Regions from separate parts of the Rothia sp. LK2588 genome, predicted to be linked through region 2. Evidence: riboswitches for the same ligand, from Rfam matches in the RefSeq annotation. Region 2 holds a riboswitch; each other region holds the start of a gene.
The links. Region 2 has a riboswitch for S-adenosylmethionine ahead of VVR12_RS09275 (O-acetylhomoserine aminocarboxypropyltransferase/cysteine synthase family protein). Riboswitches for the same ligand answer to the same signal wherever they lie in the genome.
Positions count from the first base shown of each region.

Region 1 (2,257 bases), on a different contig from region 2:
ACGACATCGTGGTCACCGGCGCGCGTCCTCTGTTCATGACCGATTACATCGCCACCGGCAAGGTGGTTCCCGAGCGCATCGCCGACATCGTGCGCGGTGTGGCCGAGGGTTGCTCGCTGGCAGGCACCGCCCTCGTCGGCGGCGAGACCGCCGAGCACCCCGGTCTGCTGGCCGAGAACGAGTACGACGTCGCCGGCGCCGCAACCGGCATCGTCGAGGCGGACGAGCTCCTCGGCCCCGACCGTGTGCGCGCGGGCGACGTGTTGATTGGCATGGCCTCCTCCGGCATTCACTCCAACGGTTACTCGCTGGTACGCAAGGTCATCAACGTGGCCGGTTGGGGCCTGGACCGCCAGGTGGACGAGCTGGGCCGCACCCTTGGCGAAGAACTGCTCGAACCGACCCGCATCTACACCGCCGATTGCCTGGATCTCATCGAGGCCTTCCCGGTCAACGGCGAAGACGGCAAGACCGGCGCCGGCATCCGCGGCTTCTCGCACGTGACCGGTGGCGGCTTGGCGGCTAACCTGGCCCGCGTTCTGCCCGTGGGCACCGTGGGCGTGGTGGACCGTTCGACCTGGGAGGTTCCGGCGATCTTCCGCCTGATCGGCGAGCTCGGTTCGGTGCCCCAGGCAGACCTCGAGCGCACGCTGAACCTGGGCGTGGGTATGATCGCCGTGGTGGATCCCTCGGTGGCGGACGCCGCGGTCAAGCGCCTGAACGATCGTGGACTGACCTCGTGGATCCTGGGCACCGTAGCCGAGGACGACGGCACCCATGCCCAGAGCCCCGATTACGTTCAGGGCGCCAAGGGCGTGGACGGCGGCGCGGCGGTGCTGCTCAACCAGTACGCCGGCTAACCCCTCCTCTTCAGATCGGCGAGTTCCCGATTTTTGCACGTTTTCCCTGCGCACAGCCGGGAATTCGCACAAAAATCGGGAACTCGCTGTGTTAAGATAATTTCCACGATCCAGAAGACCAACCTCAAGGCTCACAGCTGGTTGGCTGGCAACCGCGTTTCGCGCACGGTGCCCCTGTGAGAAGATCGGCCACCCGCGCAACCGTGCCGGTGGAAGTTTGCGAATTTCAAGGAGCTCATCATGAGCAATCTTCCGTCCACCCCCGAACCCCAGGTTTTCGGTAGCCTTCTCAGCTGCGGCTGCGATGTGTATTGGCCCGGTTACGAGGTACACCACATTCACGCCCGCCTGGCAGCCAAGAGCGATAGCTGGACGCCGGTGTTTCACATGGAGGCTCGCGGCAACTTCATCACGCTCCAGTTAAGCGGAGAGCGGTTAGAGATGTGGCATCATCACCCGGGGCATGTATCTCAGGCGGTGAAGCACTTCAACTCGCTCCCCCGAGACTCGGAGACCACGGTGGAGTACTGCCCGGAGTTTCGCCTGTTGTCGTTCTCAACGGGGGTGAATCGACGGGTGCTGTACCTGGCTCACGCCGCCGACCAGCGTCCTGCATCATCCAAGTAAGGTAAAACAAAACAGCCCGGGCAGAGATGCCTGGGCTGTTCTGTTGTCAATGGTTCAGACGGCTCCGGTTGCGGTGTGCCGGTTAGTCGTCGCCCCGGTAGTCGTCGGCGTATTTATCGATGTACTCCGAGTAGTCGTCCTCTTGCTCGTAACGAGGAGTAGAGGATGCCTGAGATGAACTCTTACGGGTACTACTAAGCTCGCGTTCGAGCGCGCTGTAGTCTGTCTCGGGGCTGAAGTACTTCATCTCCCGAGCCTGCCTTGTTGCTTTAGCCTTTTGACGGCCGCGCCCCATGGCGTGACCCCCTCTTTATCCGTCGTGTCCCCGAAGCCAGCGTGCTAGAGCACAGTTAGCCCCTGGAATGCTTACAAGTGTTTCGTTTCTTAAGGGTACAGGTTTTTTGTGTATTATGCAGACTCGCATCCCACGTCGTGATAAATCGCGGGAAAAATCACCTCAACTGCGCGAGCGCAACCCTCACACGAGCTGCGCGAGCGCCGCCGCCACCTCGGTACGCCAGAGGTAGGTGGCGCGGGTGTCGGCGCGTCCGGGGCCGCCGTTGATCACGCCGATCGGCTTCCCCGCCTTCTGCGCGTTGAGCGCCAGCTTGAAACCGCTCATCACCGCCACCGACGAACCCACGATCAACAGGGACGCCGCGTCCCGCTCCATCTGCGCCACCGCCGCCTTGCGCTCGGCGGGAACGGACTCACCGAAGTAGACCACGTCGGGTTTGAGCCGGGTCGAACCGCACACCTCGCAGCCGACC
Region 1 covers NZ_JAYWLS010000002.1:222,986-225,242, forward strand. The annotation lists gene purM (phosphoribosylformylglycinamidine cyclo-ligase) at 1-860, shown strand, start outside; SAM riboswitch class IV at 968-1,084, shown strand; gene VVR12_RS05365 (hypothetical protein) at 1,101-1,487, shown strand; gene VVR12_RS05370 (DUF3073 domain-containing protein) at 1,570-1,782, opposite strand; gene VVR12_RS05375 (Sir2 family NAD-dependent protein deacetylase) at 1,966-2,257, opposite strand, start outside.
Region 1: another riboswitch for S-adenosylmethionine. It lies ahead of VVR12_RS05365 (hypothetical protein); the one in region 2 lies ahead of VVR12_RS09275 (O-acetylhomoserine aminocarboxypropyltransferase/cysteine synthase family protein).

Region 2 (2,257 bases):
CTCGTGGACCCGGATCTCGTAGGGGCGCCAGGAATCGTCGACCACCGTGTAGACGATGTGGGTGGCGTCGGGGGTGAAGAAGGCCCCGGCGAAAATGTCTTCGATGCGGTCGGGCAGCAGCTGGCCGGTCTGCAGGTCCATGACGTACTGGGTGTAGCGTTCGTCGCCGGTGTCGTCTACCGAGAAGGTCAGACGCTGCCCGTCGAGGGAAGGATCAAAGGAGCCCAACGAGAAGAAGGAGAGGTCGCGGGCGAACTCGTTGCAGTCCAAGAGCACCTGCTCACCCTCGAGCGGCACCCCGGCCTCGATGAACGGGGGAGTAAAGCGTTCCTGAACGCTGCCCTCTTCGGCGGCGGCCACGCGGCACATGACCGGGTACTGTTCACCCTCGACCGTACGGGAGTAGTACCACCACTGGCCGATACGGGTGGGCACCGACAGATCCGTCTCTTGCACCCGGCCCTTGATCTCCTCGAAAATGGTCTGCCGCAACTCATCCTGCGCGGCGGTCTGAGCCGTGGTGAATTCGTTCTCGGCCTTCAGGTACTCGATGACCTCCGGGTTTTCCTTGTCGCGGAGCCACTCGAAGGGGTCTGAAAAGGAATCTCCGTGATGGCTACGCTCAGTCGGGATCGAATGGGGGCGAGGAGGAACAACGGGGGTCATTAGGCAGTCTCCTTCATGGACGGTCATGACAAATCTGCGAGCGCGGGAGCAATACCCTGGCCTGAACCTCGACCTGAGCGTTTCACTCACCAGCTCTAGTGTAGTTTCGCTACACCTGTTGTGCACTGAGGACGTTTGGCCTACTCATACGAAACTAACGCGAGCTCATCATGCAAACCTGGAGTGACGATGGCCACCCGAGGCTAGATGAAGAAATATGAACAGCGAATTTCACGCCGGCGCAATAAAGTTTAATCTCTTGCTCGCCGCTCTACCGGGCTGGATAAGATGAGTTTTAGGTCATGAGAGCCAGCGAAAAGCCCCAGCTTGCTGGCCGGCAACCCTCCACTCGCGGTGGGGTGCCCTGGGTGAAGACCAGGCGTAATGCAAAAGTATTGCGCAAGCGCGGGACCGATGCCCCCAGCCTTTGCGTCTGCTGGAAGTAGTGCATCCATCAAGCTCCTCTCCGGTACACCCGAGGTGTGAGGCATGCGGCCCCAACGAGTTCACTGGGAGCAACGATGAACACTCAACCTCAGACCACCGTCCCGAACCCCGAGAACCCCTCGGGTTGGCGATTCGAGACTCAACAGATCCACGCCGGTCAAAGCCCCGATCCGGCAACCGGTGCCCGGGCCCTGCCAATCTACCAGACGACGTCCTTCGTTTTTGACGACTCCGAGCAGGCGGCGCAACGTTTCGCTTTGAAGGAATTGGGACCTATTTATACCCGCATCAATAACCCCACTCAGGAGGCCGTCGAAAACCGTATCGCTGCCCTCGAAGGCGGTGTCGGTGCCCTGTTGCTGGCCTCGGGTCAGGCCGCGACTACCTTCGCGATCCTCAACATCGCAGGCGCCGGTGATCACATCGTCGCCTCTCCGTCGCTCTACGGAGGCTCGTACAACCTGCTGAAGTACACCCTGAAGAACCTAGGCATCGAGGTCACCTTCGTGCACGACCCTGGCAACATCGACGACTGGAAGAACGCGGTGCGCCCGAACACCAAGGCGTTCTTCGGGGAAACCCTGCCGAACCCGCGCGGGGACGTGCTCGATATCGAGCCGATTGCCGCCGTCGCGCACGCCGCCGGGGTGCCGCTCATCGTCGACAACACCATCCCCACCCCGTTCCTACTGAACCCCATCGCGTTCGGCGCCGACGTGGTGGTGCACTCGGCCACCAAGTACTTGGGCGGTCACGGCACCTCCGTGGGCGGCGTGATCGTGGACGCCGGCACCTTCGACTACACGCGGGACCCCGAGAAGTATCCGCAATTCAATACTCCCGATGAGGGATACAACGGGTTGGTCTACGGTCGCGATCTCGGCGCGGAGGGAGTGTTCGGGGTCAACCTCTCCTACATCCTGAAGGCGCGCGTCTCGTTGCTACGCGACCTGGGGTCGTCTATCTCGCCGACCAACGCCTTCAATATCGCCATCGGCCTGGAGACCCTCTCGCTGCGGGTCGAACGCCACATCGAAAACACTCGCCGAGTCGCCGAATTCCTTGAGGCGCACGAGGCGGTGGAGTCGGTGCAATGGGCGGGGCTGCCGTCCTCCCCGTACTTCGAGCTGGCCCAGAAATACAT
Region 2 covers NZ_JAYWLS010000004.1:130,144-132,400, reverse strand. The annotation lists gene VVR12_RS09280 (S9 family peptidase) at 1-666, opposite strand, end outside; SAM riboswitch class IV at 965-1,078, shown strand; gene VVR12_RS09275 (O-acetylhomoserine aminocarboxypropyltransferase/cysteine synthase family protein) at 1,188-2,257, shown strand, end outside.

Region 3 (2,257 bases), on a different contig from region 2:
TCCGATCCAAACCGTGATCGACTGTGCGCGCATTCTGCCTGTGACCGAGGCCCTCTGCATCGCTGACTTCATGCTGTCGCAGGGGTTCTGCACGGTGCAGGAGCTCCGCGACGCCCTGGAGCGCGTCACCGGCCGCGGCTGCCGCACCTGCCGCGCGGTGGCCGAGGTCATGAGCCCCTTCGCGGAGTCACCCGCCGCAACGCTGGCGCGATGGACGATGCACGAACTCGGCTTGGCGCCGCCCGCCGAACAGAAGGACGTCTGGTGCAACGGCCACCGGTACCGCCCCGACTTTCTCTGGGAGGGTGCCCGGGTCATCCTCGAGGTGGATGGCGAGCAAACTTACTCCGGCTCTCGCGGGGAACCGATAGGGAGGCGTCACGCCGAACACCGCCGGCAACGGGATTTAGAGGCGGCCGGGTGGCGGGTGATCCGCGTGCGCTGGCGGGACGTCCAGGGGTATCCGGAGATACTCCGCACGATCTTGGAGCGGGCGGGCGTGCCGCGGTGCAGGTAACCGACCGTCATAAAACTGCACACAGTTCACAAGCCGAAACATACTAGCCAGCCTCGAAAACGAGGCAATACACTCGAAACCAGATCACGAGACCCAACGTGAAGCTCTGGCTAGTTGGGCGGCAACCCTCTTCCGTAGTGGGGTGCCCCAGATGACGATCAGGCCCCTAATCCTAGGCAAGTACGGCGCGATGAGCGCCTCCCGAAAACCGGCAACTGCGCCATCGCCCAGCCTCTCTGAAAGCTATCGCGCACCGCCGGCGAACTCTTCGGGCATGCCACCTCTCCGGTGCTAGGCACCCGACGCGAAAGGTTTTCAAATGGCTGAAGCCCAAGACAAGAAACGCATTGTCGTCAACGCTTTTGACATGACCACCACGAGCCACCAGAGCTTCGGTCTCTGGCGGCACCCGCGCAACCGAGCCGACGAATACAACACCCTCGCCTACTGGACTGACCTTGCGAAAGTCTGCGAAAAGGGATTGTTCGATGCCGTGTTCATCGCCGACGTCGTGGGCGTCTACGACGTCTACAAAGACTCGGTGGCGCCCGTGCTCAAAGACGGCGCCCAGGTGCCGGTGGGGGACCCGTTCATGCAGATTTCGGCAATGGCGGCGGTGACCGAACACCTGGGATTCGGGGTGACGTCCGCGGTGACCTACAACCAGCCCTACACCTTGGCCCGCGCCTACTCCACGCTGGACCACCTGACCGGCGGCCGCGTCGGCTTCAACGTGGTCACCTCGTACCTGCAGTCCGCCGCCGAGAACCAGGGCCTGCCCGGCCAGATTGAACACAACGAGCGCTACGAGATCGCCGATGAGTTCCTCGACGTATGCTACAAGCTCTGGGAAGGCTCGTGGGAGGACGGCGCGGTGCGGCGCGACCGCGAAAACGGCGTGTTCGCAGACCCCACCAAGGTCCACCCCATCCTGCACAAGGGCAAGCACTTTCAGGTGCCGGGCATCGCGTTGAGCGAGCCATCCCCGCAACGCACTCCCGTGATCTTCCAGGCCGGGGCGTCCTCCCGTGGTCAGGACTTCTCGGCGAAACACGCCGAGGCCATCTTCATCACCGCGCTGCGCCCGCACCTGACGCGCTTCTTGACCGACCGCATCCGCGACAAGGTCGAGAAAACGGGCCGCAAACGCGACGACGTCAAGATCTTGGCGATGCTGTCGGTGATCGTCGATGAAACCGACGAAAAAGCCCAGGCCAAGTACGAGGAATACAAGAAATATCAAGACCTCGAGTCGTCCCAGGGCATCATCGGTGGTTGGTCGGGAGTGGACCTCTCCCAGTTCAGCGAAGACGAGGCGATCAAGTACGTGAAGACTGAGGCGATCCAGTCGTTCCTCACCCCGTTCACCATGATGGATCAGGAAAACGAGTGGACCCGCCGCAATATCGCCGAGCATTGCGCCACCGGTGGAATGGGCGAGGTGATCGTCGGTTCCCCGCAGACCGTGGCCGACGAGTTGGAGCGCTGGGTAGACGAAGGCGGCCTCGACGGCATCAACCTGGCCTACCACGTCTCCCCAGGATCCTTCGAAGATTTCGTCGAGTACGTGGTGCCCGAGCTGCAGAAGCGCGGTCGCTACCGTACCGCCTACGAGGGCTCGACCCTGCGCGAGAACCTCTACGGCGCAGGCCGCACCGCGGTGGACGAACGTCACCCGGCCGCACGATACCGCGGCACTTACGCGGGGAAGGCCTCGGCGGCAGACACTCCCGCCCGGGA
Region 3 covers NZ_JAYWLS010000003.1:244,658-246,914, forward strand. The annotation lists gene VVR12_RS08175 (DUF559 domain-containing protein) at 1-517, shown strand, start outside; SAM riboswitch class IV at 600-706, shown strand; gene VVR12_RS08180 (LLM class flavin-dependent oxidoreductase) at 837-2,257, shown strand, end outside.
Region 3: another riboswitch for S-adenosylmethionine. It lies ahead of VVR12_RS08180 (LLM class flavin-dependent oxidoreductase); the one in region 2 lies ahead of VVR12_RS09275 (O-acetylhomoserine aminocarboxypropyltransferase/cysteine synthase family protein).